One region of the Rhizobium fabae genome, then DNA from elsewhere that is predicted to be linked to it. Evidence: predicted binding sites of a transcription regulator. Region 1 holds the regulator's gene; the other holds the start of a gene.

Region 1 (14,633 bases):
CCTCCGTTCGTGGCGCTTTCCCTGACGACGTCAAGGCCCAAGCCGCCGTCGAGCTGGATCTGAGCTATTCGATGGTGGCGACGGTCGCACGAGGCCTGACGATGCTGACCGCCGACGAAGCGGCGGCAGTGGCGACCGATCCGGCCGCCCTGCAGGCCAAGCTCAGCGAAAAGGGTGTGCCGCTCGCCGGTCAGCCGCAGCCTTACATGGTTGATGCCGCCAAGAAGCTCAACGCCATGAGCATGACGAGCCGTCTCGCTATGACGGTGATCGTCCTCGCTCTCGCCATTGCCGGCGCCTTCTATGCGCTGCGCGCCATTGCTCCGCGTTTCCGCGCCCGCAACCGTGTCGAGCGCGTCATGCTCTGGGGCCTGCTGCTCGCCTCGTCGATCGCCATCCTGACGACGATAGGCATCGTGCTTTCGATGCTGTCGGAAGCCGCGCGTTTCTTTGCGGTCGTTCCGGCCGTCGATTTCTTCTTCGGCACCGTCTGGGATCCGCGCTTCGCCGGCGCCGGCGGCTCGTCCTTCGGCCAGTTCGGCCTCATCCCGCTGCTGCTCGGCACGCTCTATATCGGTCTGGTCGCCATGCTGGTTGCCGTGCCGGTCGGTCTCTTCGCCGCCATCTACATGGCCGAATACGCCTCGCCGAAGGTGCGCGCGATTTCAAAGCCGTTGCTCGAAGTGCTCGCCGGCATTCCGACGATCGTCTACGGCTTCTTTGCGCTCGTTACCGTCGGCCCGTTCCTGCGCGATTTCTCCGCCCAGATCAGCGGCCTGCTCTCCGGCAGCTACACCAACTTCATTCAGGCGCAGAGCGTTCTGACGGCCGGCATCGTCATGGGCATCATGCTGATCCCTTACGTGTCTTCGCTGTCGGACGATATCATCACCGCCGTGCCGCGGGCGCTGCGTGACGGTTCGCTCGGTCTCGGTGCCACGCGCTCGGAAACCATCAAGAAAGTGGTTCTGCCCGCAGCCCTTCCAGGCATCGTCGGCGCATTGCTGATGACCGCCTCGCGCGCCATCGGTGAAACCATGATCGTCGTGCTGGCCGCCGGTGTGGCCGCCCGCATCCAGATCAATCCCTTCGAGCCGATGACGACGGTGACCGTCAAGATCGTCAACCAGCTGACCGGCGACCTTGAGTTCACCTCGCCGCAGACGCTGGTTGCCTTCGCCCTTGGCATCACGCTGTTCTGCATCACGCTTTGCCTCAACATCTATGCGCTCTACATCGTGCGCAAATACCGGGAGCAGTACGAATGACGGATATTGTTTCTCCCGCCGGCGTCACCGTTTCCAAAGCGCCTGCGCGCCGCGATATCGGCATCAAGCGCCGTTACGCCGCCGAACGCCGGTTCCAGGCCTATGGCATCGCCGCCATCACCTTCGGTCTGGTCTTCCTCTTCATCCTGCTGTGGACGGTGATCGGCAAAGGCTACACCGCCTTCCAGCAGACCGCGATCACTCTGCCGATCGAGTTTGTTGAGAAGACGATCGACCCGGACAACAAGCGCGCCACCGACCCTTCGGTTCTGGTCGCCGCCAACTATCCGGTTCTCCTGCGTGACTCGATCGTCAAGCAGCTGAACATCAATGCTTCGAGCCGTCCCGATGTGCGCGATGCGACCGCCATGCTCTCCAAGGGTGCGCCGATCCAGCTGCGCGACATGGTCGTTGCCGATCCTTCGATCATCGGCAAGACGGTCAACGTCACGGTGCTCGCCGACGCCAATGTCGACAGTGCCAACAAGGGCCAGATCGACCTTTCGGTCGATGAGAAGAACCGCAAGGTCAACGACAAGCAGGTTGCCTGGATGAACGAGCTGAAGGCGAGCGGCGCTCTCCACAAGCAGTTCAACACCGGCCTCTTCGTCAACGGCAATTCCAGCCGTCCGGAGGCCGCGGGCCTCGGCGTCGCCCTGATCGGCTCGCTCTACCTGATGCTGATCGTGCTCGTGCTTGCCCTGCCGATCGGCGTCGCCGCCTCGATCTATCTCGAGGAGTTCGCGCCGAAGAACAAGCTGACGGACCTGATCGAGGTCAACATCAACAACCTCGCCGCTGTTCCCTCTATCGTTTACGGTCTGCTCGGTCTTTCCGTCTTCATCAACTTCGTCGGCCTGCCGCGCTCGGCTTCGCTGGTCGGCGGTCTGGTGCTGACGCTGATGACCCTGCCGACGATCATCATCGCGACACGCGCCGCCCTCCGCGCTGTGCCGCCGTCGATCCGCGCTGCAGCGCTCGGCCTCGGCGCCTCGAAGATGCAGATGGTGTTCCACCATGTTCTGCCGCTCGCCATGCCCGGTATCCTCACCGGCACGATCATCGGCCTGGCGCACGCGCTCGGCGAGACCGCGCCGCTGCTCCTCATCGGTATGGTCGCCTTCGTCGCCAATGCACCCGCGACGCCGCTCGAACCCTCGACGGCCCTGCCCGTGCAGGTCTATATGTGGGCAAACGAGGCCGAACGTGCCTTCGTGGAGCGTACTTCGGGTGCCATCATCGTCCTGCTCCTGTTCCTGATCGTCATGAACATGGGCGCCATCCTCTTGCGTCGTCGCTTCGAGCGCCGCTGGTAAACGGAGTTAAACATCATGAACATGTTGACGGAAGCAGCAGTTGAAAAGGCGCTGGATCAGAAGATGAGCAACGTCCCGTATAAGATGATCGGACAGGATGTCTCGGTTTACTACGGCGAGAAGCGCGCGCTTTTCGATGTGAACCTGAACATCCGCGAAAACACCGTAACCGCGCTGATCGGCCCCTCGGGCTGTGGCAAGTCGACCTTCCTGCGGAGCCTCAACCGCATGAACGATACGATCGACGGCTGCCGCGTCACCGGCAAGATCACGCTCGACACCGACGATATCTATGATCCCGATATCGACGTCGTCGAACTTCGCGCCCGCGTCGGCATGGTCTTCCAGAAGCCGAACCCGTTCCCGAAGACGATCTATGAAAACGTCTCCTACGGCCCGCGCATCCACGGCCTTGCCAAGTCGAAGGCCGATCTCGACCAGATCGTCGAGACCAGCCTGCAGCGTGCCGGCCTCTGGAACGAAGTCAAGGACCGCGTGCACGAATCCGGCACCGGCCTCTCCGGCGGTCAGCAGCAGCGCCTCTGCATTGCCCGCGCCGTCGCTGTCAGCCCCGAAGTCATCCTGATGGACGAGCCCTGCTCGGCGCTCGACCCGATCGCCACCGCCAAGGTTGAGGAACTGATCCACGAACTGCGCGAGAACTACACGATCGTCATCGTCACCCACTCCATGCAGCAGGCCGCGCGTGTCTCGCAGCGCACCGCCATGTTCCACCTCGGCAACCTCGTCGAGGAGAACGACACCGACAAGATGTTCACCAATCCCGACGATCCGCGCACCCAGGACTACATCATGGGTCGCTTCGGCTGATTTTGGCGACAGCAAGCCTTCCCGTTATTCGAGGATAAAGCCCCATGGCATCGACACATATTTTTTCTGCCTATGATGATGATCTGAAGTTCCTGTCCAGGCGGATTTCCGAGATGGGCGGCCTGGCCGAGCAGATGGTCAGCGAATCCGTCCGGGCGCTGGTCAACGGCGATACCGCGCTGGCGCAGAAGGTCATCTCCGACGATGTGATCCTCGATCACGCCGAACGCGAAATCGGCGACAAGGCGATCGTCACCATCGCCCGCCGTCAGCCGATGGCCTCGGACCTGCGTGAAATCATGGGTTCGATCCGGATCGCCGCCGATCTCGAACGTGTCGGCGATCTCGGCAAGAACACCGCCAAGCGCGTCATCGCCGTGCAGAGCACCGGCGTTCCCCGCAAGCTCGCCCGCGGTCTCGAGCATCTCTCCGAACTGGCGCTCGTCCAGCTCAAGGAAGTGCTCGATGTCTACACCAATCGCTCCGCCGACAAGGCGAACGCGATCCGCGAACGCGACAACGAGATCGACGCGATGTACACCTCGCTGTTCCGCGAACTCCTGACCTACATGATGGAAGATCCGCGCAACATTACGAGCTGCACGCATCTCCTCTTCTGTGCCAAAAACATCGAGCGCATTGGCGACCACGCCACCAACATCGCCGAGACGATCTTCTACATGGCGACAGGTGCGCAGCCGGAAGGCGATCGTCCAAAGGACGACAGCGCCAACACCGTTGGCGCTGTGACGGAATAACGGTTCCGGACCTGCCGATTGCGTGCGCGCCCATCCGGGCGCGCAAAGAGGTCGCAGCCACTTTCTGATTTTGCGCAAGATCCCGTGCTTAAATCACCCCCGGTTTAAGGATCGTGCGCGAGGAGACCAACACGCATGATCCCGAGAGTTGCAGTTGTTGAAGACGAGGAAGCCCTCAGCGTGCTTCTTCGCTACAATCTCGAAGCAGAAGGCTTCGAGGTCGATACCATCCTTCGTGGCGACGAGGCCGAAATCAGGCTTCAGGAGCGCACGCCCGATCTTCTCATCCTCGATTGGATGCTGCCCGGCGTCTCCGGCATCGAGCTCTGCCGGCGCCTGCGCATGCGGCCGGAAACCGAGCGCCTGCCGATCATCATGCTGACGGCGCGCGGCGAAGAGAGCGAGCGCGTGCGCGGGCTTTCGACGGGTGCCGACGATTACGTCGTCAAGCCCTTCTCGACGCCCGAGCTCGTCGCCCGCGTCAAGGCGATGCTGCGCCGCGCCCGTCCGGAAGTTCTGTCCACGGTGCTGAAATGCGGCGATATCGAACTCGACCGCGAAACCCATCGCGTCCATCGCAAGAGCCGCGAAGTCCGCCTCGGCCCCACGGAATTCCGCCTGCTGGAATTCCTGATGTCGTCGCCGGGCCGGGTTTTCTCCCGCTCGCAGCTTCTGGACGGCGTCTGGGGTCACGATATCTACGTCGACGAGCGCACCGTTGATGTCCATGTCGGCCGCTTGCGCAAGGCGCTGAACTTTTCCAACATGCAGGACGTCATCCGCACCGTCCGCGGCGCCGGTTATTCGATGGAAGCCTGACGGCTTCCATTCCAATCGCATAAAAAAACGGGCCGCTTGGCCCGTTTCTCATGTGACAATGTTCGCTCGCTTAGCTGATGCGCGCGGCCGCCCTGCGGCGCTCATTGACCGGCTGGTAGGCCAGCTTCTGGTGATAGCCGCAATAGGGCGAATTGTCCGGGGATTCGCAGCCGCAGAAGTGGAAGTCGTCCTTCAGCGGATCGCCGACCGGCCACTTGCAGGTGCGTTCGGTGAGTTCCGTCAGGCCGAGGCGGCGGGAAATCGGCACGACCACGTTGCCGGCCGGCACGTATTCCATTTCCTCGATCGTTTCGATCTCGATCTCTTCCTTCAGCATCGTTGCGCCCTGCTGGCGGGTAACGGTGCGGGTAGCGATGCGCGAGGCATAGTTCGGTGCGCGCGGCGCCGATGTCGCGCGCTTGGGCGTTCGCGCCGTGGTGGCCGTGCCGCCGGCCTTGGCGCGGCCGGGAAGGCTGAGCCTGTGCACCTTGCCGATGACCGCGTTTCTGCTGACCCCGCCGAGCTGCGCAGCGATCTGGCTGGCGCTCAGTCCTTCGGCCCAAAGCTTCTTGAGTTTCTCGACCCGCTCGTCTGTCCAGTTCATGCCCTGTCTCCACCTTTTGCGTTGGTGATGGCAGAATCCCTCACCGTTGTCCCGGAAGTCTCCGAAACAAGAAACGCCTGATCAATTTTGGTGACTAGTTCCGCCGCATGCAGTCTAGTAATTGAACTTTAACCTAGTGTGAGGCTGACTCCGTGACAAGAGTCGCATGAATCCGGATGAATCGAATTCGGAGTTTTCCCCAACTTGCTGCCCCTGCGTGTCATTTCTGCAATAATGCCTGTTGAAGGTCGAAAATGCCGCTGTACAAGCTTGCTGCATACGCTAAGGGCGCAGTTTTGTTGACATTGCAGCGCGAAAAGGAAATAGTGCCACTCGCCGCCGCAAGGCGGCATTTTTGATTTTTCGGACCTGGTTTCCTTAGCCGGAGTCCAGCGCCTTGATAACATTGACGGGAGATCGCGCTATGGCTGAAGCCGCGCCGCTTTATGACACCTATTCTCGTGCCCCGCTGCGGTTCGAGCGAGGCGAGGGCGTGTGGCTGATCACCGAAAGCGGCGAGCGATATCTCGATTTCGGCGCCGGCGTTGCCGTCACCTCAGTCGGCCATAGCAACCCGCATGTGGTCAATGCGCTGAAGGAGCAGGCCGACAAGGTCTGGCACCTCTCGAACATTTATGAAATTCCCGGCCAGGAGCGCCTGGCAAAGCGCCTGACGGATGCTACCTTCGCAGACAAGGTGTTCTTTACCAACTCGGGCGCGGAAGCGCTGGAATGCGCGATCAAGACGGCGCGTCGCTACCAGTATTCCAAGGGCCATCCCGAGCGTTTCCATATCATCACCTTTGAAGGCGCCTTCCACGGGCGGACGCTGGCGACGATCGCTGCCGGCGGCCAGGAAAAATATCTCGAAGGCTTCGGCCCCAAGGCGCCGGGCTTCGACCAGGTGCCGTTCGGCGACATCGAAGCTGTCCGCGCCGCGGTCACCGATGCCACGGCCGCAATTCTCATCGAGCCGGTGCAGGGCGAGGGCGGCGTCCGTCCCGCCACCACCGAATTCATGAAGGCGCTTCGCCAAATCTGTGACGAGAAGGGCCTGCTGCTGATCCTCGACGAGGTTCAGACCGGCGTTGGCCGTACCGGCAAGCTCTTCGCCCATGAATGGTCGGGTATCACCCCCGATATCATGGCTGTCGCCAAGGGCATCGGCGGCGGTTTCCCGCTCGGCGCCTGCCTTGCCACCGCCGAGGCCGCCTCCGGCATGAAGGCCGGCACGCATGGTTCGACTTATGGCGGCAATCCGCTCGCCATGGCCGTCGGCAGTGCCGTGCTCGACATCATCCTCGCCGAAGGCTTCCTCCAGCAGGTGTGTGACGTCGCGCTGGTCTTCCGCCAGGGTCTCGCCTCGTTGAAGGATCGTTATCCCGACGTGATCGAGGATATCAGAGGCGAGGGGCTTCTGCTCGGCATCAAGGCTGCTATTCCTTCCGCCGAACTGCTGCAGGCGATCCGCGCCGCCCATCTGCTCGGCGTGCCCGCCGGGGATAACGTCATCCGCCTTCTCCCCCCGCTCGTCGTCACCGCCGAGGAGGCCCGCGAGGGCCTCGTCCGCATCGAGCGCGCCGCCGAGAGCATTCGCGCCTCCAAGGTCAAGAAGACGGCTTGAACGGATTGCCGCCTACGGGCGCACGACAGGTAAGAACACGATATGGCTCCTAAACATTTCCTCGACCTTTCGGCGGTCACATCAGCCGATCTCAGAACCATCATGAACGATGCGCTCGCCCGCAAGCAGGCCTTCAAGGCCGGCACGGGCGACAAGCCGCTCGCCGGCAAGATGCTGGCGATGATCTTCGAGAAGCCGTCGACGCGCACCCGCGTTTCCTTCGATGTCGGCATGCGCCAGCTCGGCGGCGAAACGCTGTTCCTCTCCGGCACCGAGATGCAGCTCGGCCGCGCCGAGACGATCGGCGACACCGCCAAGGTGCTCTCGCGCTATGTCGATGCGATCATGATCCGCACGACCGAGCATTCGCGGCTGCTGGAGCTTGCCGAGCATGCGACCGTACCTGTGATCAATGCGCTGACGGATGACACCCATCCCTGCCAGATCATGGCCGATATCATGACCTTCGAGGAGCATCGCGGCCCGATCAAGGGCAAGACCATCGCCTGGACCGGCGACGGCAACAACGTGCTGCATTCGCTGGTCGAGGGCGCTGCCCGCTTCGGCTATCGCATGAACATGGCGGTGCCTCTTGGTTCCGAGCCCAAGGATCACTATCTGAACTGGGCCCGCAATGAGGGCGCCGAAATCATGCTCTGCCATGATGCCGACCGTGCGGTCGCCGGCGTCGATTGCGTGGTGACCGATACCTGGGTCTCCATGAATCAGGAACATCGGGCCCGGGGTCACAATGTCTTCCAGCCTTATCAGGTCAATGCGGCCTTGATGGCGAAGGCCGGCAATGATGCATTGTTCATGCATTGCCTGCCCGCTCATCGCGGTGAGGAAGTGACGGATGAAGTGATCGACGGCCCGCAATCCGTGGTCTTCGATGAAGCGGAAAACCGTCTTCATGCGCAGAAGTCGATTCTTGCTTGGTGCCTGGGCGCGATCTGAACCATAATCTGGTGTCGCCGAGTCAAAAACTCGCGACCGCGCGAGCGGCGGGCACGCTGGCCCATCGCTCTGAAAACTAGGAGTGAAAGCCATGGCAGAAGCTGCAGCCGCCCTCGGCCAGTTCGATTTCGCCGGCGATGATCATGTCGTCCCCTTTCAGGTGGAGGGTCTGGATGTGCGCGGCCGCGCCGTCCAACTCGGCCCGATGCTCGATGCGATCCTCGAGCGCCATCATTATCCCGCGCCCGTTGCCCGGCTGCTTGCCGAAGTCGTCGTGCTGACGGTGCTGCTTGGCACCTCGTTGAAGTTCGACGGCAAGTTTACGGTGCAGACAAAGGGCGATGGTCCGGTCGATCTTCTCGTTGCCGATTTCTCGACGCCGGAAAACGTCCGCGCCTATGCGCGTTTCGATCAGGCGCTGCTCGCCAAGGCGGTTGCAGCAGGCGAGACCGAGCCGGAGCAATTGCTCGGCAAGGGCGTGCTCGCCTTCACCATCGATCAGGGCAAGTTCAGCCAGCCCTATCAGGGCATCGTCGCGCTCGACGGCACCTCGCTCGAGGACATCGCCGGCGTCTATTTCCGCCAGTCGGAGCAGATCCCGACGCGTGTGCGTCTTGCAGCCGCCGAACTCTTCGATCGCGACGATGCCGGCAAGCCCCGCCATCGCTGGCGGGCAGGCGGCCTTGTCGCTCAGTTCCTGCCGGAGGCGCCGGAGCGCATGCGCCAGCCGGATCTCCACGGCGGCGACGGCGACACCGGCAACCGCCCGCATGGCGAGGACGATGCCTGGGTCGAAGCCCGTTCGCTGGTCGAAACCATCGACGCCGATGAACTCACCGATCCGCTTGTTGGCACGGAGCGGCTGCTGTTCCGTCTGTTCCATGAGCGCGGTGTCCGCGTCTACGAACCGCGCGCGGTCTTCGACCGCTGCAGCTGCTCGCGTGAAAAGATCGGCAACGTGCTGAAGGGTTTCAGCGCCGAGGAAATCGAAGCCAGCCAGGAAAATGGCGAGATCGCTGTTACCTGCGAATTCTGCTCGACCACCTATCGCTTCGATCCGGCCGAGCTTCAGCCGGTCGAGCAAAAAGCCTAGAGCATGTCGCGCAAAAGTGTGCGGCGGTTTTGCGATAACGACATGCGTAAAAACAAAGACCTAAAGCGCGAGGAGCGAATCTGAAAGATCGCGACGCGCTTTAGTTGAGGACGCGCAGCAGCCCCGGTGAATCCAGCGAGAAGGCGGGTATGTCGACATCGAACAGCTCGCCTTCGTCCGTTTCCATCTGGTAATGGCCGAACATCAGCCCGGAGGGCGTATCGAGCGGGCACCCGGAGGAATATTCGTAGGTGTCGCCCGGGCTAAGCCGTGGCTGTTCGCCGACGACACCGGGACCGGTCACCTCGTCCACCTGTCCGTTCTGGTCGGTGATATTCCAGTAGCGGTTGACCAGGCGAACGGCTATGCCGGAATTGTTGCTGATGACAATCCGGTAACCCCAGACATAGCGGTCGTCTTCCGGATCGGATTGCTCCTCCAGATAGAACGGTTCGACTACAACTTCGATATCTCTTGTGAGGGCGCGATACATGCCTTGCACCTTAGTCAAGATATGTTACCCGTATCTTATAAGAGGCCCTGTCCGTCAAGGAACGGAACGTTGATCATTGATGAAACAGTCATGATCGAAGGGTTTTCGATCGTTAAGCCTAATTGTCAGTGTTAATTCTGCTTCGGAACGCCGGCACGGGTAAACTTGTTCCGCCGCCGGTCCGGCCGAACCCGGGTGAGGTTCGGCCGTCCTTGTCTTAGATATAGAGCATGATGTCGTCCGAAAACCGCTCACGCTTTTCGGCATCATGCTCCGGATCAGGCCGAGACCTTGGAGAGCGCCTTCGCGAAATCCTCGATCAGGTCGTCCGTATCCTCGATGCCGGCCGAAAAGCGCACCGTGCCGGGCGAGATGCCGAGTTCGGCACGCGCCTCTTCCGTCAGGTTCTTGTGCGTCGTCGTTGCCGGATGCGTGATCAGGCTCTTGCTGTCGCCGAGATTGTTGGAGATCTTGACGACATCGAGCGCGTTCTGCAGCGCGAAGGCAGCCTCTTTGCCGCCTTTCAGCTCGAAGCAGACCAGCGTCGAGCCGCCCGTCATCTGCTTGGCGATGATATCGGCCTGCGGATGGTCCTTGCGGCCGGGATAGATCACTTTGGCGACCTTGCCCTGCTCGGCCAGGAAATCAGCGATCTTCGCCGCATTCTGCGTCTGCTGCTTGACGCGCAGCGGCAGCGTCTCGATGCCCTTCAGAAGCGTCCAGGCATTGAACGGCGACATGGCCGGCCCGGTATGGCGGAAATAGTCGTGCAGGTTCTCGTCGATCCATTCCTTGTCGGAAAGCACCACGCCGCCAAGGCACCGGCCTTGGCCGTCAATATGCTTGGTCGCGGAATAGACGACGATATGGGCGCCGAGTTCCAAGGGTTTCTGGAAGAGCGGCGTTGCAAAGACGTTGTCAACGACGACCTTGGCGCCGACCTGGTTGGCGAGCTTAGCGACGCTGGCGATGTCGATCACCTCGAGTGTCGGGTTGGTCGGGCTTTCCAGGAAGAACACCTTGGTCTTCGGCGTGATCGCCTTTTCCCAGTTCTCGAGGTAACGACCGTCGACCAGCGTGAAGTCGATGCCGTATTTCGGCGCCAACGTTTCCACAACCCAGCGGCAGGAGCCGAACAGAGCGCGCGCAGCGACGATATGATCGCCGGCCTTCAGCTGGCAGAGGATGGCGGCGGTGACGGCGGCCATGCCGGAGGCCGTGGCGCGGGCGTCTTCGGCGCCTTCCAGCATGCACATGCGCTTTTCGAACATGTCGTTGGTCGGGCTGCCATAGCGGGCATAGATAAAGCCGTCCGTCTCGCCCTTGAAACGGGCTTCGGCCGCCTCCGACGTATCGTAGACGAAACCCTGCGTGAGATAGATTGCCTCGGACGTTTCGCCATATTGCGAACGCAGCGTGCCGCCATGGACGAGTTGGGTTGCCGGGCGCCAGGTCTTGCTCATGCCATCACCTTCACATAACAAAAAAAACCGGTCGCAAAAGCAGACCGGTTTCAACCCGGTCTTTTTAGCCACTTGTTTAACGTGGCTGCAAGCCGACCGGCCAAATCACCACGGGATAATTCTGCAATACTGCTGTTAGCTGCTTGCGTCAATTCCCCGAGTTTGGTTTTGTCGGCGGCAAATGATGGATGAGGCATGATGGCTCGTGAAACGGGAATTCTGGCGGATCGCGCGATATCAGCGCTGTTCGAAACGGAGCGTCTGATCTCCGAACGGGAGCTGGACCGCGACCAGATCCAGCCGGCAAGCCTCGACCTGCGCCTTGGCGCCAAGGCTTTTCGCGTGCGTGCCAGCTTCATGCCCGGCCCCTCGCATCTGGTGTCCGACAAGCTCGACCGGCTGAGCCTGCATGTGATCGACCTGTCGGAAGGCGCGGTGCTCGAAACCGGCTGCGTCTACATCGTGCCGCTGATGGAGAGCCTTGCTCTTCCCGCCGACATGTCGGCCTCGGCCAACCCGAAGAGCTCGACCGGCAGGCTGGATATCTTCACCCGCGTCATCACCGATTACGCCCAGGAGTTCGACAAGATCCCGGCCGGTTATTCCGGCCCGCTCTATCTCGAGATCAGCCCGCGCACCTTCCCGATCGTCGTGCGCCGCGGCTCGCGCCTATCGCAGATCCGCTTCCGCGTCGGCCAGGCCCTGCTCGGCGAGCCGGAACTCCTGAAGCTGCATGAAAGCGAGACGCTGGTCGCCAGCAAGCTGCCAAACGTGTCCGGCGGGGGCATCGCACTGTCGATCGACCTCGCCGGAGACAAGGACGGCCTGATCGGCTATCGCGGCAAGCACCACACCGCTGTCGTCGACGTCGACAAGAAGGCCCAACACGATATCTTCGATTTCTGGGAGCCGCTCTACAGCCGCGGCCGCAACGAACTGATCCTCGATCCCGACGAGTTCTATATCCTCGTCTCGCGCGAGGCGGTGCACGTGCCGCCGGATTATGCGGCCGAGATGACCCCCTTCGACCCGCTGGTCGGCGAATTCCGCGTCCATTATGCCGGCTTTTTCGATCCGGGCTTCGGCCATGCGCCGGCCGGCGGGCGCGGCAGCCGCGCCGTGCTCGAAGTGCGCAGCCACGAAGTGCCGTTCATCCTCGAAGACGGCCAGATCGTCGGCCGCCTCGTCTACGAACACATGCAGGAAAAGCCCGCCAGCCTCTACGGCTCCGGCCTCGGCTCCAACTACCAAGCCCAGGGCCTTAAACTCTCGAAGCACTTCCGCATCTGAACCTTCCCGGCGGGCGCGACTTGACAGCCGCCCCCATCTGTTGGAAATCTCGCTTCGTCGCGGGTGTAGCTCAATGGCAGAGCAGCAGCTTCCCAAGCTGAATACGAGGGTTCGATTCCCTTCACCCGCTCCAATTCCCACGATGACTGATGCGCCTAATCCCCGAAGAACCGGATCGGCTTGTATTGGCGATGTGCGATGATCAGGCTTCGGTCCGGCTGGATGATGTAGGTTTCCTCCACCTGCCGGCCGTATTGGTCGATGAAATTATGCGGAAAGGCAGAGCCAACAGGTGATTTGGTGAGCTTGGTGCGCGGCTGGCCGTTATAGGTGATGCTCCCGGGGATGGGTTCGAGGCCCGGTCCGCCGTAGCTGACGGTGTTGCATCCCGAAAGAGCGAGAGTGCCGACGAGGCAGATGATTGCAGCTTTCATATCCATCCCTCCCAATACCGTGAACGCCATCACTTTACGCCTTGCCGGAGAGAGTTCACGACACAAATGCCCATGCCGCTCTTCAATCCTTCGGGAAGCGTCGCCGGGAGCGCCGTGATCGCTCTGCCGGACGGCCGGACATCCACCTATTGATGCTAGGGTGAAAATCACGTTCCACCAGTCGTGTGGCAAACCCATCCATTGTCGAAGCCGGCGCCGTCTGCTAGATCGGCATCGTCGAAAAAGGCAGGATCGGTTGAGGTAAGCCCGATCCCTTCCGTTGGAGCGTTAACAGCGCTCTCAAGAAGCTCTGCTCCGTGCCATGGCACGAGAACCCGCGACGTGATCCGCATGAAGATGCGGGATCCCGGCGGCGTGCGGAGACGGCAAAAGGCAGTCCCGGGATTTTTTCGAACGGAGACTGTTATGCGCCTGAACCATCTCGATTTCCATGTGCCCGATATCGCTGCCACGGCGGATTTCTTCATCCGCCATTTCGGGCTGCGGCTCAAGGACATGCGCGGCCTGAACGGCCTCGCCATCCTGGAGGATGACGCCGGGCTCGAAATCGTCCTTAGCCACGCGATTGCGAAGTTCGGCACTGCCGATCAGGTCGAACTGCAGCGCCAGACCTATCATGTCGGCTTCATCCTGCCCGAAAGGGCGGATGTCGATGCGGTCCATGCCGGGCTCGTTGCAGCCGGTGCTGATCTGTCCGGCCCACCGGCCGCGATGCGTGGCGGCTGGCTGTTTTATTGCACGGCGCCCGGAAAGATCCTCGTCGAGATCGGCTGGCGGCGGGGGGAGATCGCCAAATAGAAAGGGCGGCCGCAGCCGCCCTTGCCAATAGCTGTTTCGATCGCCTCAGAACTCGGTCCAATCAGCATCCTTGCTGGACGGTGTGCTGCCGCCTGCGCCGAAGGCGTTGGCGAGCTTTTGGCCGAGGGCACGGGCCGGCGAAGCCTTCGGGCGTGCCGTGCTTTCGGCAACACGCACTGGTGCCTTGGCAGCCGGGCGCGCGGTGGCGCGCGGCGCTGCGGCCGGTGGCCGGGCCGACGTGATCGGTGCGGCGGCGGCGAAGCCGCCGGTGCCCGTCAGCCTGAACTGGCCGAGCAGATTGTTGAGCGCTGCTGCCTCAGTGGCGAGGTTGTGGCTGGCGGCCGTCGATTCCTCGACCATTGCCGCATTCTGCTGCGTACCCTGGTCCATGGTGTTGACGGCGGTGTTGATCTCCTGCAGCCCGATCGACTGTTCGCGGGAGGCTTCGGCGATTGCGTGGACGTGCTGGTTAATTTCCTGCACCTCATGGACGATCGCGTCGAGCGCCTTGCCGGTCTCGCCGACCAGCGAAACGCCGGTCTGCACATGCGTGCCGGAGGTACTGATCAGCGCCTTGATCTCCTTGGCGGCCTTGGCCGAGCGCTGGGCGAGTTCGCGCACTTCCTGGGCGACGACCGCAAAACCCTTGCCGGCCTCACCGGCACGCGCCGCTTCGACGCCCGCATTCAAGGCCAAAAGGTTGGTCTGGAAGGCGATGTCGTCGATGACGCCGATGATGTTGGAGATCTCGCCCGAGGACTTCTCAATCTGCTGCATGGCGGAGACTGCCTTGCGGACGACTTCGCCGGATTTTTCGGCGCCGAGACGGGTATGGGCGACGAGCTGGCTCGCTTCCTCTGCACG
Region 2 (14,633 bases), on a different contig from region 1:
GAGATGGAGCCTTGCGTCATCGCCGGCCCGACCTGCGATTCGGCCGACGTGCTTTACGAGAAGAACCTTTATCCGCTGCCGATCTCTCTTTCGATCGGCGACGAGGTCCTGATCGAAGGCACTGGCGCCTACACGACGACCTATTCGGCGGTCGCTTTCAACGGTTTCGAGCCGCTGAAGGCCTACGTCATCTAAGGTCGTTTCCGCCGGCCCCGTAACCAGCCGGGGCGGCAACTTCACAATTTTCCTTCATCGCCGCTGATAACGGTATTGGGTACGGGAGGCCAAGATGGCCGCTGTTCTTGATTCTGTCCGCGCATTCTTTGCGCCCACCACTTTCACCATCGACGCCGAAAATCCCTCGGATGTCGTTGCTCGCGAGAACCTGCTCGACCGCGTCATGGGTTCGGATCGCCGCAAGAAGTCGTCCGAGAAGATCCGCCGCAACCGCGTTCCGGCTGAGGGCCTTGCGCTCGTCGCGCGCGATCGCGACGGCCATGTCATCGGCTCGGTGCGGCTCTGGAACATTGAGGCCGGCGTCAACGATGAAGGCACGCCGATCAACGCGCTGCTGCTCGGTCCGCTCGCCGTCGCGCCTCATCACGGCGGCAAGGGCATCGGCTCGGCGCTGATGCGCGCAGCGATCCTCGAAGCGAAAAATCGTGGGCACGGCGCCGTCCTGCTCGTCGGCGATGCGGCCTATTACGAGCGTTTCGGCTTCTTTGCCGAAAAGGCTCGCCATCTTGTCATGCCGGGTCCGTTCGAACGCTCGCGCTTTCTTGCGCTCGAGCTCACGGAAGGCTGGCTTGACGGCGCGGCTGGCATGATCGTCCCTTCGGGACGCATGCTGGCTAGCGCGCCGGTTCGCCGCGCAGCCTGAAGCGAATGCGCCGTGCGTCTCTTCAGGCGCTGGAAGGTTATGCGTAATGCCGACCGGCCGGTCGGGGTTGGGAATCCTTCCCCTTGGCCAGCACGTCCGCGCCGCTTGACCATGGAGGCAGGCGGGCCTGCCGTGGTTGCGGCGCGGATTGCTTTTTGGGCAAGCGGGCCGCAGAGCGTACGGGCGGCGCCCCATTCCAAAGTGGGCTAGATATTCTGGTCCATCGTCTCGGCCGGGATTTCGTCGGCGCGGTGGATGCGCACGACGGCTGCAGGCACGCCGGCGACCGTGCAATGCGGAGGAACTGCCTTCAGCACGACGCTGCCGGCGGCGATTTTGCTGAAGGCGCCGATTTCGATGTTGCCGAGGATCTTGGCGCCCGCGCCGATCATCACGCCGTGGCGGATCTTCGGATGGCGGTCGCCGGTCTCCTTGCCGGTGCCGCCGAGCGTAACGTTCTGCAGGATCGACACTTCATCCTCGATCACCGCGGTTTCGCCAATGACGATGCCTGAGCCATGGTCGAGCATGATGGACGCGCCGATCCTTGCTGCCGGATGGATATCAGGCCCGAAGATCAGCGACGCGAGGTTGGCGAGCCAGCTGGCAATCTCCGGCCGGCCGGCGCTCCAGAGCGCGTGGGCGATGCGGTGCGTCTGCAGCGCATGAAAGCCCTTCAGATTGAGGAGGGCGTGCAGAAATGTCGTGCAGGCCGGATCGCGTTCGCGCACGGCCAGCAGATCGGCCTCGATCTTGCGCATGATATCGTCGTTCAGCGTGGACAGGATGAGATCGAACAGGTCGCCCGTGTCCACCTGTACTGCGCGGAGCCGCGAGGCCAGCACGCGGGCGATGATCTCATCGTTGCCGGCGGTGTCCATTACCTCCGCGGCAAGCCGCCGCTGCAATATCGGCTCACGCGCGGCAAGCTCGGCCGCCTCGGCGCGGATTGCCACCCAGACGGATGCGTCGCCCAGGGGCTGCGGCGGTTGCTCGGCCGAACCGAGGCCAGTCGATTTCGGCATTTCCCGTTCCTCCGTCAGGCGCGGCGCAAGACGATTTCTGCGCGCAGTTCATGTTTCGCCCCGGCAAGGCGTTTGGCAAGCCCCGACAAGCTGTGCTTTTGGGGCGTGATCCGATGTTCTAAGTGCTGGATGGTTGCAGATTGAGGGTCAGCTCCGGAAGCCGGCGCCAATAATAGAGCACGTCAGGCTCCTTTTCCTCGTTGTCGAGGCCGTCGGTCTCTTCCTCGGCAGCAAAGCCATGCCGCTCGTAGAAAGCGCGTGCGCCGATATTGCGCTGGAACGTCCAGAGCCGGATCTCGTCCATTTCCTCCTTGGCGCAGCCGAGAAGGAGGGAGCCGATGCCCATGGCCTGGAAATCGGGGAGAACGTAAAGCTGTTCTATCCAGTCGTCGCCATAGGCGATGACGCCGACGAGACGGGTTCCGATGGCTGCACCGAGGATCGTGCAGTTCGGCAGCAGATGCATACGCCAATACTGCTCTTCTTCCTCGGGCGTATGCAGATCCGGCAGCCAGGGCAGCCGCTGCCAAAGCGCTTCACGCCTGATCTTCGCTGCGGCCTGCATGTGATCGGCGCCAAGCGCTACGATTTCGGGTTCCGTCAAGGCGTCGTCCATACCAGGCAAGGTGGCCTCAAGCCGAGATATCGATGACGCCGCAGTCGCCCGCTTCGGAGGCGAAGGCGAGCAGCTTGCCGTTGCCGCTCCAGCTCATTGCCGTGATCGCGCCCTTGCCGGGGCGGCGCAGCAGCGCTTCCTTACTGTCGGAGATTCGCACGGCCAGAATCATGCCGTCGATGAAGCCGATGGCGAGTATGTCCTCCAGCGGATGGAACTTCACCGAAGTCGCCATGATATTGGCGCGGGTGCCGAGTTCAAGCGGCGCCTTGCCCATCGGCCCGTCCTTGCCCTGGAAAGGCCAGACGATGGCAGCCGGCGCGCCCGAGGAGGCGAGCCATTTGCCCTTGACCGACCAGGAGAGCGATTTCACCTTGGCGGGATAGCCGGTCATGCGCATGTGGCGGGCTTCAGCACCGGGCTTGGTGTCGAGCTTCCAGCCGTGCAGGGCGTTTTCCTGCATCGAGGTAACGAGGAAATTACCATCCGGCGAGAAGGTGACGGCGGTATGCGCGCCCTTCCATTCGAGATCGATCGGCTTGGCGCTCATGCCGACCCAGTGCAGCGACACGCCGTTGTATCGCGCGGCGGCAATGCGCAGGCCCTTCGGCGCGAAGGCGAGGCCTTCGACCGTACGTTCCTCGGGAAATTCCTTGGTCGTGCCGTCGGCAAGGCGCACGAGCGCACTCTTGCCGTAGGAATAGGCAATGGCGCCCTGGGGGCCGGCCGCGACTTGCGCGATCCATTTGCGCGGGGCAGTCGCGAGCTCGCTCACACTGCCGTCGGCGGCAATGCGCAGAACCTTGCCGTCCTCGCCGCCGGAAATCAGGCTTTCGCTATAGGGATCGCGGATCGCGGTGAGCATGCCCTGGTGGGCTTCTGAAACCCTCGCGCCGCCGTCCAGCCGGTGAAACGTGCCGGCTGCACTTGCGAAGAAGGGAACATCACCTAAAAATTCGACGGCCAGAACGTGGCCGTCGAGATCAAGCGGTGCAACTGTTGGCATCAGGCTGCTGCCTCGCAAGCCTTGAAGGAGGCCTCGAGTTTTTCGCGGTCGAGATCGCGGCCGATGAAGACGAGACGGCTTTCATGCTTCTCGCCGTCCTTCCATGGCCGCTGGTGATCGCCCTCGATGATCATGTGCACGCCCTGGACGACATAACGCTCGGGATCGTCCTTGAAGGCGATGATGCCCTTGAGGCGGAGGATGTTCGGTCCCTGCGTCTGGGTGACCTTCTGGATCCAGGGGAAGAAGCGTTCGGCGTTCATCTCGCCGCCGCGCAGCGACACAGACTGCACAGTCACATCGTGGATCGCCGACATTGCGCCGTGGTGATGATGGTCATGGTCATGGCCGTGGTGATCGTGATCATGGTCATGATGGTGATGATCGTGATCGCAATCCGGACCGCAGACGTGGTCGTCATGGCCGTGCTCCAGGAAATGCGGATCGTTCTCGAGCGCGCGTTCCAGGTTGAAGGCGCCCTGATCGAGCACGCGGGCAAGGTCGACGCCGGAGCGGCTGGTCTTGTAGACGCGGGCGGCCGGATTGATGGCGCGGACGATGTCCTCGATGACATCAAGCTCTTCCGGGGTAACGAGGTCGCTCTTATTGATGACGACGACGTCGGCGAAAGCGATCTGGTCCTCGGCCTCACGGCTGTCCTTCAGGCGCAGCGGCAGGTGCTTGGCGTCCACCAGCGCGACGACGGCATCGAGCTCGGTCTTGGCGCGCACGTCGTCGTCCATGAAGAATGTCTGGGCGACCGGCACCGGATCGGCAAGGCCTGTTGTTTCGACAATGATGCCGTCGAAACGGCCCGGACGGCGCATCAGGCCTTCGACGACGCGGATCAGGTCGCCGCGCACGGTGCAGCAGACGCAGCCGTTGTTCATCTCGTAGATTTCCTCATCGGACTCGACGATCAGGTCGTTGTCGATGCCGATTTCGCCGAACTCATTGACGATGACCGCATATTTCTTGCCGTGATTTTCGGAGAGGATGCGGTTGAGCAGCGTCGTCTTGCCGGCGCCGAGATAACCGGTGAGCACGGTGACGGGAATGGGCTTCTGAGTGGAAATCGCGTCGGTCATGAGAACCTCTAGGATGAAGCATGCGGCCGAGGGGCTTGGGATCGGCCGCTTGAACAGTTGGTCTCATATAATGGCTTGGGCACGGCAGTTCAAAGGGTTTTATAATGTTATAAGATCACATCGCCTGTTCACCATAGGCGACCCCTATTCACCGGAGTTCCGCGACGTCGAACGCGTCGATATCTTCCAGTAGCTCCACCAGCCCCTTCACCGCGTGTGCAATCAGCGCCTCACCCTTTTCAGCCGTCGCGGCCGCGGCATTGCCTGCCACGCCCTGCGCGTTGAGATCCGACATCTTCCAGCCGAAAGCATGCGGCCCGTAGGCACGCAGGTGCTTGAAGCGGCCAGCGAAGTCCGCCTGCCGCGAGGGGAAATCCGCCGCCTTCGCCATATCAACCTTGTGGGGATGAAGCGCCAGCATCACCGAGGTCTCGATATCGCCGCCGTGGATGCCGATCGCCTTTTCCTCCGGCGTGGTGACGCCATCCGGCACGCCGAAGCGCGTCCAGCTCGTCGCCACCGCCAGCATGGCGAAGCGGACCCGCGCTTCGGTCGCGACGATTGATATAACAGGCGAATTGCCGCCATGGGCGTTCAGCATCACGAATTTACGAATTCCCTGCTTCGCTAGCCCTTCGGCGATGCCGAGCCAGCGGTTTACCGCTTCGTCGAAGGCAAGCGTCTTCGTTCCTTCAACATCCATATGCTCTATGGAATAGCCGACCGATTCGGCGGGCAGGAAGGTAACCGGCAGGCCGGCGGGCAGGGCCATCTTCAATCGTCCGACGATGCCTTCGGCAATCAGGGTGTCGGTTTCGAAGGGCAGGTGAGGGCCGTGTTGCTCATGAGCGCCGAGCGGCAGAACGACGATCGGGCGGCGTCCATTAGGCGCAAAAGCCGGATCGCTGTCTTCGAAGCGGGGCGAAGGCGTCATCATCCGGTGGTTGCCTCTTGTTTATGACGAGATCCTGGGCAATGTCATATCGCAGTGGCGCCGGGGCTTAAAGATCAAAGGGATGGCTATGGGAAAGAAGCACAAGGACGGCAAAAAGAGTAAGTTCAAGAAGAAGGACCAGACCGAGTATACGCTCATTGATCTTTCTCCGGCACTCACCCAGGCGGCTCGTTCCATGCGCACCGTGCTCTCGCGCAACCTGCTCGAAAGCGGACTCTATGCTGGCCAGGACGGCGTCATCCTCTCGCTGGCCGAGAGCGACGGTATGACGGCCGGCGGCCTTGCCCAGAAGCTTGGCGTCAAGGCGCCGACGATGACGCGGACCATCGGCCGCATGGAGGCGCAGGGCTTCCTCGAGCGCAAGCCCGATGCGGAGGATGCACGCCTCACCAAGGTCTATCTCACCGAACTCGGCCGCGGCAGCGTGCAGGCGATCGAGATGGCGGCTTCGGCCTGCGACCGGCTGGCGACGCTGGAATTCTCCGAAAAGGAAATCCGCAATCTTGTTCGCCTGCTGAAAGCGATCGACGCCAATCTGCAGGCCGAAGCGCTTCATATCGAAGAACCGGACGAAGACTGAAATTTCCGTTGAAAGACGAATTGCTTACGGCGGTTAAATCTTTTAATTAAACATTTTAAGGGCCGTGTCGGTTCGCCGGCAGGCTCTTGCTGTCTCGCATGCTGCCTGGAGGAGGACGCGTGGTTCAGAAGATCAAGCTTTCGACGATTGCCGAAACGCTCGGCATTTCAACGGCGACCGTGTCGCTTGCCTTACGCGACAGTCCGCTCGTCGCCGGCAACACAAGGGAGAAGATCAAGGAACAGGCCCGCGCTCTCGGCTATATCTACAATCGCCGCGCCGCCAGTCTGCGCACCTCGCGCTCCGGCATCATCGGCGTCGTCGTGCACGACATCATGAACCCTTTCTACGGAGAGATCCTGAAAGCGATCGAAAGCGAACTCGATCGCAGTCGCCATACCTTCATCCTGTCCAACCACTACGACAATGTCGAAAAGCAGCGCACCTTCATCGAGACGCTGCTGCAACTCGGCGGTGACGGCGTCATCATGTCGCCGGCGATCGGCACTCCGCCCGAAGACGTGCAACTGGCGGAAGACAACGGCATGCCGGCAATCCTTGTCGCCCGTTCGATGGAAGGGCAGGACCTGCCGACCTATCGCGGCGACGACAGCTACGGCATCTCGCTCGCCACCAACCACCTGATCGGCCTCGGTCATCGCTCGATCGCCATGATCGGCGGCACGGACCAGACATCCACCGGCCGCGACCGCTACCAGGGCTATGTCAACGCGCTACGCAAGGCCGGCATCGAGGTCGATCCGAACCTGCGCATCCCCGGCCCGCGCTCGAAGCAGGGCGGTTTCGAAGCGGCAGTACATTTCCTCTCGCTGCCGCAGAAGCCGACGGCGGCTGTCTGCTGGAACGATCTCGTCGCGATCGGCCTGATGAACGGCATTGCGCGCGCCGGCCTGGTGCCGGGACGCGACATTTCCGTCACCGGTTATGACGATCTCGAGGAAGCTTCGATCGCAACCCCGGCGCTGACGACCGTGTGGAACGGCCAGACCGAGGTGGGGCGGCTTGCCGCCCGGGCGCTTCTCGATCGTCTTGCCGGCAGCCACGAGCCCGACGGCATGCACCTCATCAAACCGGAAATGCGCATCCGCCAGTCCACCAGTCCCCATCGGCCCCGCGCCTGAATCAAGACCCCATCCAAGAGGAAAAGCCATGTCCCGCATCGCCATTCTCGTTCCTGGGAAGATACACGACCGTGTTCTCGAAAGGCTGGAGGATCGTTTTGAGATTATCGCCGTCGCGCGCGAGGAAAGGCTTGCGCTGGACGGCGAAACCGCCGGCCGCATCCGCGGCGTAGCCGTCTCGGGCGCCTTCTCCGGCGCCTGGATGGATCAGCTGCCGCATGTGGAAGTGATCGCCAGTTTCGGCGTCGGCTATGACGGCATGGATGTGAAGCGTGCCACCGAAAAGGGCATCGTCGTCACCAATACACCCGATGTTTTGAACGACGAGGTCGCCGATACGGCAATGGGCCTGCTCCTGAACACGATCCGCGAGTTGCCGCGGGCGGAAGCCTGGCTGCGCGCCGGCAACTGGAAACCGGGCACAGCCTATCCGCTGTCGCGCTTCTCGCTCAAGGGACGCCATGTCGGGCTCTACGGTCTTGGCCGCATCGGGCTCGAAATCGCCAAGCGGCTGGAGCCGTTCAAGGTGAAGATCAGTTATCATACGCGTTCGCGCCACGCTGACGCGCCCTACGATTATCACCCGACGCTGAAGGCGCTGGCGGAAGCGGTGGATACGCTGATTGCCATCGTTCCGAAGACGCCGCAGACACACAAGACGATCGATGCCGATATTCTCGCCGCTCTCGGTCCTGGCGGCATTCTCGTCAATGTCGGCCGCGGCTGGACGGTGGACGAGGAAGCGTTGAGTGCTGCCCTTGCATCAGGCGCGCTTGGAGCGGCTGGCCTCGACGTCTTCTACGACGAGCCGACCGTTCCTGCCGGCCTGCTGACACCTGAGAATGCCGTGCTGCTGCCGCATGTCGCTTCGGCATCCGTGCCGACGCGCAATGCCATGGCCGATCTCGTCGCCGACAATCTGATTGCCTGGTTCGAAAAGGGGGCGGCGCTGACGCCGGTGCCGGAGACGCCGCAAAAGCTCTAGGCGCGCATAGAAGTTGATTCATCGGACGCAGTTCCGATCTTCGATGCCGATGGCGACCCTGTCAATCGACTGTTATTCCTGCGCGATATGTTGCCGGGCGCGATACCTTCGGTTACATTCCTGTCGATTTTTACAACCAGATTCGCAACCTCTCCGTGCGGTAGAGGCCGTATCCATGGGGCAGCCAAAAAGGGGACTGGCGGCATGTCTGAGCCGAGCGCATCGAATACGACGACCCTCGAGACCAGCCAGGGTCTAATGCCGGCGCTTTCGACCAGCAGCCTTCCCGCCGTCGTGACGGTCATTCTTCCCCCGGAAAAAGCCGGCGAGGTCACCGATCTGGCGGAGCGGTACAGGATTGCAACGGTAGAGCCGCATAGTTTGATCACCTTCGGCCAGGAAGCCATCGGCGGCTTCGGCGCCAAGCTCGATGCCATCCTCTCGCAGATCACCAATGCGCAGTCGCCGGTGCTGTTCGAGTTGTTCCGGACGATCCGGGACGGCATCAATGACGCCGATCTCAAAGGGCTCGAAGCAAACATCCGCGAGAAGCTGAAGGGCAGCTTCCTTGAGCGCCTGCTCATGGCCGTCGGCCTTGGCGACCCGGCCAAGCGCCTCAAGACGGTGACTGACGAGGTGCGCGGCATGCTGCAGAGCAAGGCCAAGTCCCTCGGCGATCTCGTCAAGCCGATGGAGACGCAGATTGACGAGGAGAGCGGCAAGCTCATTCTCGAAGTATCGCGCATGAGCACGCTGGCGCAGGGATATCGCGATGCGATCGTTTCTCTCGGCGTATTCGTCGAGGCCGGCCGGCGCATCCTCGCCGATGCGGCCCGCGAGCTCGACCGGCTGACAGGGGAGGCGGCCTCCGGCGATCCGCTCAAGGTACAGGAAGCCCGCGATTTCTCACAGAAGCTGGATATCTTCCAGAACCGGGTCCTGGTTCTCGAAACCGCCTATGCCAAGGCGCCTGCCGATCTCGATTCGATCGGAATTGCCCGGGGTGCGGCGCTTGCGACCCTTGCGGATACGGTCACCTCGGCGAATGCCGAATTCAACGACATCAAATCGATCCTGATCCGGCTTCACGCGCTTTTCCAGATGCAGTCGATCCAGCAGATGAATGCCATGCGGCGCGAATTGCGGGCGTCGCTCCAGCAATATGGATCGCAGGTGCTTGAGGAGGTCTCGGTCAATGCAGTCAAGGCTTCCGGGGAGACCCGGCTTGCCGATGCCGAGCTGGTGCTCAGCACCGGGCAGAGGCTGCGTGCTATCGCCGACAAGGTGGTTGCCGAAGGCGAGCGGAATAAGGAACGTTATGCCGCCGCCCGCGCCAAACTCGAACAAGCACGGCAAATCGTGACCGATCGCCCGATCTGAAGATTGCAGGAGAAAGACAGCGCATGGCAACGTTCAAGCTCAACAAAGGTCAGTCATTCCAGATCCAGAAGGAGATCCAGCTCGTTCATTCGGGACTTGTCTGGGATCCGCCGGAGGGTTCGGGGCCGGCCTTCGATCTCGACGTGCATTGTTTTGCGCTTGTCCACCCCGGCGGCGATGCGAACCGGGCGCGGCTCTACAATGAAGGCTCGCATGCGCTCTGCTATGCTTTCGTGCGCAGTTCCGGCAATCCGGAAGGGTCGCTCACCAAGAACGCCGATGGCTCCTTTCAGACCGACGACGGCTCGATGTGGCACGAACGCGACGACCGGACCGGACGCGGCGGCCCGGTCAAAAGGCCGGAGCCTGACGAGGACGATGATGATGACGATCATCACGGCGGCGGTCATCATGACGAGGGGTTCCGCGAGGAATTCAAGATCGTGCTGGCAAAGCTGCCGGCAGAGGTTTCGGAGCTTGCCGTCTGGGCGACGATCCATGATGCGGAGCGCAAGAAACAGGACTTCGGCAAGGTCAAGAACGCCTATATCGAGGTTTGCGATGCGATGGACGATGAGCTTTGCCGCTACCAGCTCACGGCCGAGTTTGCCGGCAAGACGACGATACAGGTGGCATCCTTCCTGAAGCAGCCGGATGGATCCTGGAGATTCCACGCTGTCGGCGCAGGTTCGAACGCCGGGCTTGGCGACGTCATCCAGGCTTATTTGGGCTGAACGGGAGCCTCATTCGATGGGCAAGGTAGATGGACCGCCGGAAAAGGAGCCGGGCCGGGTGCCCAGGGTGCTTTTTCCGGAGAGCGCATCGCCTGACTGTGCCGATCCTTCCCGACACCCCGTCGAGCCGAAAGTGCTGTTCGGTTCGCCGCGCCCGCCGACACCGAAAGGCGACAAGCCGCGGGTTCTTGCTGCAGGGGAAATTCGCAGGCGTATTCCCTGCAGCGTGGAGGCGCTTCTGAAGCTCGACGCCAGCGCCGATACATCGGTTGCGGCGGCAGCGCTGCACATCATCGACGGGACCAATCTCGACGACCATTATTTCGACGATGTGGTGCGCTTCGGCGCCCGCCTGCAGACGGAGCACGGCAAGCTTGCCGAAAGAGAACTCGTCCTTGCCGACAGTGAGGCGTTGGCAAAGGGGAGACGTCTCGGCGCCGAGTTGCTCCAGCGCCTTGGCGATCTGGACCCCGACCGCGTGTTTGCCGTTCGCGGCGGTGTCCTCAAGGCGATCAAGGCGCTGGCGGCGCCGCGCGATGCCGACGATCTCTTTTTTCGGCTTTATCCCGAAGTGCAGGCCTCGGCGAAAGAGCTCGATGCGCTCGCGCCCGACATCGTTGCGATCGCCAAGCGGCTTCGCGCGGTCGGCAAAGCCTATGCGGCGCTCGACCGCGATCTTTGTGCTCATATCCTGGCGGGGCGTTTCCTGGTCGATTATGTCGGCGGCGTTCAGCTTTCCGATCGCGAGCGGCAGGCGCATTACGCCTCGCAAGCCGAAGCAATCGAGACGAGGATCGTCAGCCTCTCGGCTACGAAGGCGACGATCGACATGAGCATGCGCACCGTCGCCGGAATTGCACGGCACGTCGATGCGCTGGGACACGCCGCTGACGGCCTGCTGCATGAGGAGCTGCCGGCCTGGCATGCCGCCTATTCGGCGGCGCTGACAGCGGCTCGGACCGCGCAACCGCCAGCGCAGGCAAGTGCCAGATCACTGCTTCGCGACATTCACACACGGATTCTTGCAAAACTCAGACCGGAGGGATGACTATGACGACATTCAAGCTGCACAAGCCCGAGGAAGAAGTTCGCCGCGTCGGCTTCGTCCTTCAGAAACAGGGCATTCACGAGCGCATTCCCGCACAGGTCGGGCTCAATATCGATGTCTCCGGCTCGATGACCGATCTTTTTAAATCCGGCGCGGTCCAGGCGGCGCTTGAGCGGATTCTTCCCGTCGCTCTTTATTTCGATGATGACGGGCGTATCGACACCTGGGTGTTTTCCAATCAGGAGAGGATGGCATCGATCTCCCCGGCGACAGCGAAAAACTATGAAGGTTATGTCGCGCGCGAGATCATCACCAATCCCGAGCTTCAAAGCGTGCTCTGGGGCGGCACCGATTACGGCCCGGTGATCCGGTCGAACCTGATGACTTACGGCCTGGTGGAGGAAAATGCGGCTGGCGGCTTGCTCGGCATGATCTTTGGCATGCGGCGTGATCGATTCGGCGAGGAGACACGTTCCGGCGTTCCCGCGATCAACTATTTCCTCACAGACGGCGAGAATGCCGACCGAGATGCGGCCTGGGCTCTGCTGGAGAAGGCTGAGCACGCCGAATCCCAAATCTACTACGTTATGGTCGGTATCGGCGACGAACGTTTCGACTTCCTGCGCGAAGCGGCCGAGCAATTTCCGAATGTCGGCTTCGTCAGCGTCAAGGATCTTGGCGAATTCGTCGGTAGCGACGACGCCTACCAGAAACTGCTGCCGAGTGAACTCTGCGCCTGGCTCAAGCACGAGCATGACGACGAGGACGACGATCACCACTGACCGGGAAAGTCTCTGGAAGACTTGCTGCTGCACAGCGGCCGGGCGAACCTGATGGCTCGCCCGCGCCCCGCGGTCAGGCGATCGCCTGCGCGGGGACGGCCGGTAGCTTGCCGGCGGCATGATTGCGCACCGCGTCGCCGAAGGCGGCAAAAAGCTTGTTCGAGGGCTTGTCGGTTTCCGCCCAATATTCCGGATGCCATTGCACGCCGACGGCAAAGGCCTTGGCGTCGATGACGGAGACGGCCTCCACCGTGCCGTCTTCGGCGATGGCTTCCACCTGCAGGCGCGGCGCGGTCCTGGCGATCGCCTGGCGATGCAGGGAATTCACGAGGACTTCGCCCGGGCCGAGAATGCCTGCAATGCAGGAACCTTCCTTGACGTGGACGGTCTGGCGGATGGCGTACATGCCGTCGCGATCGACGCCTTCCGGCCGGCGGTGGTCCCAGATGCCGGGCTGCTCCTGGATCTCGGTGGCGAGCGAACCGCCGAGAGCGACGTTCAGTTCCTGAATGCCGCGGCAGATGGCGAGCAGCGGGATGGCGCGGTCGATGGCGCGGCGGATGAGCGGCAGGCTGGTAGCGTCGCGGGCGGGATCGAAGGGACCGTCCCGTTCAGTCGCCTCGGCACCGTAGAGCGAGGGATGCACGTTGCTGGCCGAGCCGGAAACCAAGAGGCCGTCGACGTGATCAAGGATCGCATCGGTATCGTAGCCTTGCTCGAATGCGGGGATGATGAAGGCCATGACGCCGGCCGTATTCAGCGCGGCGCTGAGATATTGATGCTGCACGGCGTGCCAGGTCGCGCCGTCGAAACTGCGGATATCGGCAGGAATGGCAACGATCGGTTTCGTCATGTTTGCCCCGGTAAAATCTTTCTGCCTGTCGTTTTGCCGCCAGAATGGACGCCAAGTCAACGGTTGGCTGTGTCCGATGACCAAATTGCGGCGGAGGCGGCGGTATGGCCACCCGGTTTGCTGCTAAGCTGCTGATTTTGATAGGCGCGCTCGTATTGTCTTATTGTCGTCTTGATGCCAAAGGCTAATAGACTAAAGCTTGAATCGCGGCCTTCGCCATGCTTAGCTCTGCCCTCGCTGCGGGTAGGGGTGAAGATTGGCCGCGCAGTGCCATCTATACGGGAGGTTTTTGATGGATCGTCGTTCGTTTTTCAAGAAGGCGGGGACCGCCGGCGCCGGAGCGGTTGCCGCATCGGCATTGGCAGCGCCTGCGATCGCGCAGGAGAATCCGAAGATCGCATGGCGCATGACGTCGTCGTTTCCGAAGAGCCTGGACACGATCTATGGCGGCGCCGAGGACATCGCCAAGCATGTTGCCGCCGCGACGGACGGTAATTTCACGATCCAGCCATTCGCGGCCGGTGAAATCGTGCCCGGCCTGCAGGCCGTCGACGCGGTGGCAGCCGGCACGGTCGAGGCAGCACACACCACCTCCTATTATTTCGTCGGCAAGGACCCCACCTATGCCATCGGAACGGCCATTCCGTTCGGGCTGAACAGCCGCCTGACCAATGCCTGGTTTTTCGAGGGCAACGGCAACAAGCTGATGAATGAATTCTATGCCACACAGGGCATGTATGCGCTGCCGGCTGGCAATACCGGTGCGCAGATGGGCGGCTGGTTCCGCAAGGAAATCAACACGCTCGACGACCTCAAGGGCGTCAAGATGCGCATCGCCGGCCTTGCCGGCCGCGTCATGGAGAAGGTCGGCGTCATCCCGCAGCAGATCGCCGGCGGCGACATCTACCCGGCGCTCGAAAAGGGCACGATCGATGCGGCGGAATTCGTCGGTCCCTATGACGATCTGAAGCTCGGTTTCCACAAGGTGGCGAAGTACTACTACTATCCCGGCTGGTGGGAAGGCGGCCCGACGGTGCATGCCTTCTTCAATCTCGAAAAGTGGAGCAGCCTGCCGAAGCACTATCAGGCAGCGCTCACTGATGCCTGCGCCTTCGCCAACACCAACATGCTGGCGAAATACGACATGAAGAACCCGACGGCGCTGAAGCAGCTCGTCGCGGAAGGCGCGACGCTGCGCCCGTTCAGCCAGGAGATCATGGAAGCCTGCTTCCAGGCGGCGACCGGCATCTACAGCGAGATCTCCGGCACGAACCAGTATTTCAAGAAGATCTACGACGACCAGACCGCCTTCAAGCGGGACGCTTATCTCTGGATGCAGCTGTCGGAATATACCTTCGATACGTTCATGATGATCCAGCAACGGGCCGGCAAGCTTTAAGCTTTTCGCCGGCGTCGTTCGCCGAGGCTTCGTGTCCGCTGATAACAAATCCCCCGGATTTCGGTCCGGGGGATTTTCTTTTTCACGCTATTTGGCGGGTGCCGGCGGGGCTCCGGGCAGGCCGTTCAGGGGCGGCAGGGTGAGGCCCGGGATCTGCGGC

What was found. The regulator PhoB, encoded in region 1, activates phosphate uptake and scavenging genes when phosphate is short. The targets are predictions, from matches to a motif close to TGTCATNNANCTGTCAT.
Positions count from the first base shown of each region.
Region 2: a site for PhoB is predicted at 8,337-8,353, ahead of EFB14_RS16860 (toxic anion resistance protein). Genes of this name have one in related genera too.

Region 1 is NZ_ML133649.1:173,557-188,189, reverse strand. It holds gene pstC (phosphate ABC transporter permease subunit PstC) at 1-1,268, shown strand, start outside; gene pstA (phosphate ABC transporter permease PstA) at 1,265-2,584, shown strand; gene pstB (phosphate ABC transporter ATP-binding protein PstB) at 2,600-3,415, shown strand; gene phoU (phosphate signaling complex protein PhoU) at 3,460-4,173, shown strand; gene phoB (phosphate regulon transcriptional regulator PhoB) at 4,309-4,992, shown strand; gene EFB14_RS12120 (GcrA family cell cycle regulator) at 5,063-5,596, opposite strand; gene EFB14_RS12115 (aspartate aminotransferase family protein) at 6,021-7,220, shown strand; gene argF (ornithine carbamoyltransferase) at 7,263-8,177, shown strand; gene EFB14_RS12105 (Hsp33 family molecular chaperone) at 8,269-9,270, shown strand; gene apaG (Co2+/Mg2+ efflux protein ApaG) at 9,371-9,763, opposite strand; gene EFB14_RS12095 (O-succinylhomoserine sulfhydrylase) at 10,042-11,226, opposite strand; SAM riboswitch at 11,270-11,348, opposite strand; gene EFB14_RS12090 (2'-deoxycytidine 5'-triphosphate deaminase) at 11,422-12,516, shown strand; tRNA gene EFB14_RS12085 (tRNA-Gly) at 12,576-12,649, shown strand; gene EFB14_RS12080 (hypothetical protein) at 12,672-12,950, opposite strand; gene EFB14_RS12070 (VOC family protein) at 13,377-13,769, shown strand; gene EFB14_RS12065 (methyl-accepting chemotaxis protein) at 13,815-14,633, opposite strand, start outside.
Region 2 is NZ_ML133651.1:274,522-289,154, reverse strand. It holds gene odc2 (ornithine/lysine decarboxylase) at 1-195, shown strand, start outside; gene EFB14_RS16905 (GNAT family N-acetyltransferase) at 290-880, shown strand; gene cysE (serine O-acetyltransferase) at 1,087-1,905, opposite strand; gene EFB14_RS16895 (GNAT family N-acetyltransferase) at 2,024-2,521, opposite strand; gene EFB14_RS16890 (WD40 repeat domain-containing protein) at 2,538-3,527, opposite strand; gene EFB14_RS16885 (CobW family GTP-binding protein) at 3,527-4,615, opposite strand; gene EFB14_RS16880 (creatininase family protein) at 4,764-5,552, opposite strand; gene EFB14_RS16875 (MarR family winged helix-turn-helix transcriptional regulator) at 5,638-6,150, shown strand; gene EFB14_RS16870 (LacI family DNA-binding transcriptional regulator) at 6,270-7,292, shown strand; gene EFB14_RS16865 (2-hydroxyacid dehydrogenase) at 7,321-8,277, shown strand; gene EFB14_RS16860 (toxic anion resistance protein) at 8,482-9,657, shown strand; gene EFB14_RS16855 (TerD family protein) at 9,681-10,391, shown strand; gene EFB14_RS16850 (hypothetical protein) at 10,408-11,439, shown strand; gene EFB14_RS16845 (VWA domain-containing protein) at 11,442-12,221, shown strand; gene EFB14_RS16840 (gamma-glutamyl-gamma-aminobutyrate hydrolase family protein) at 12,295-13,074, opposite strand; gene EFB14_RS16835 (TRAP transporter substrate-binding protein) at 13,367-14,473, shown strand; gene EFB14_RS16830 (TRAP transporter large permease) at 14,561-14,633, opposite strand, start outside.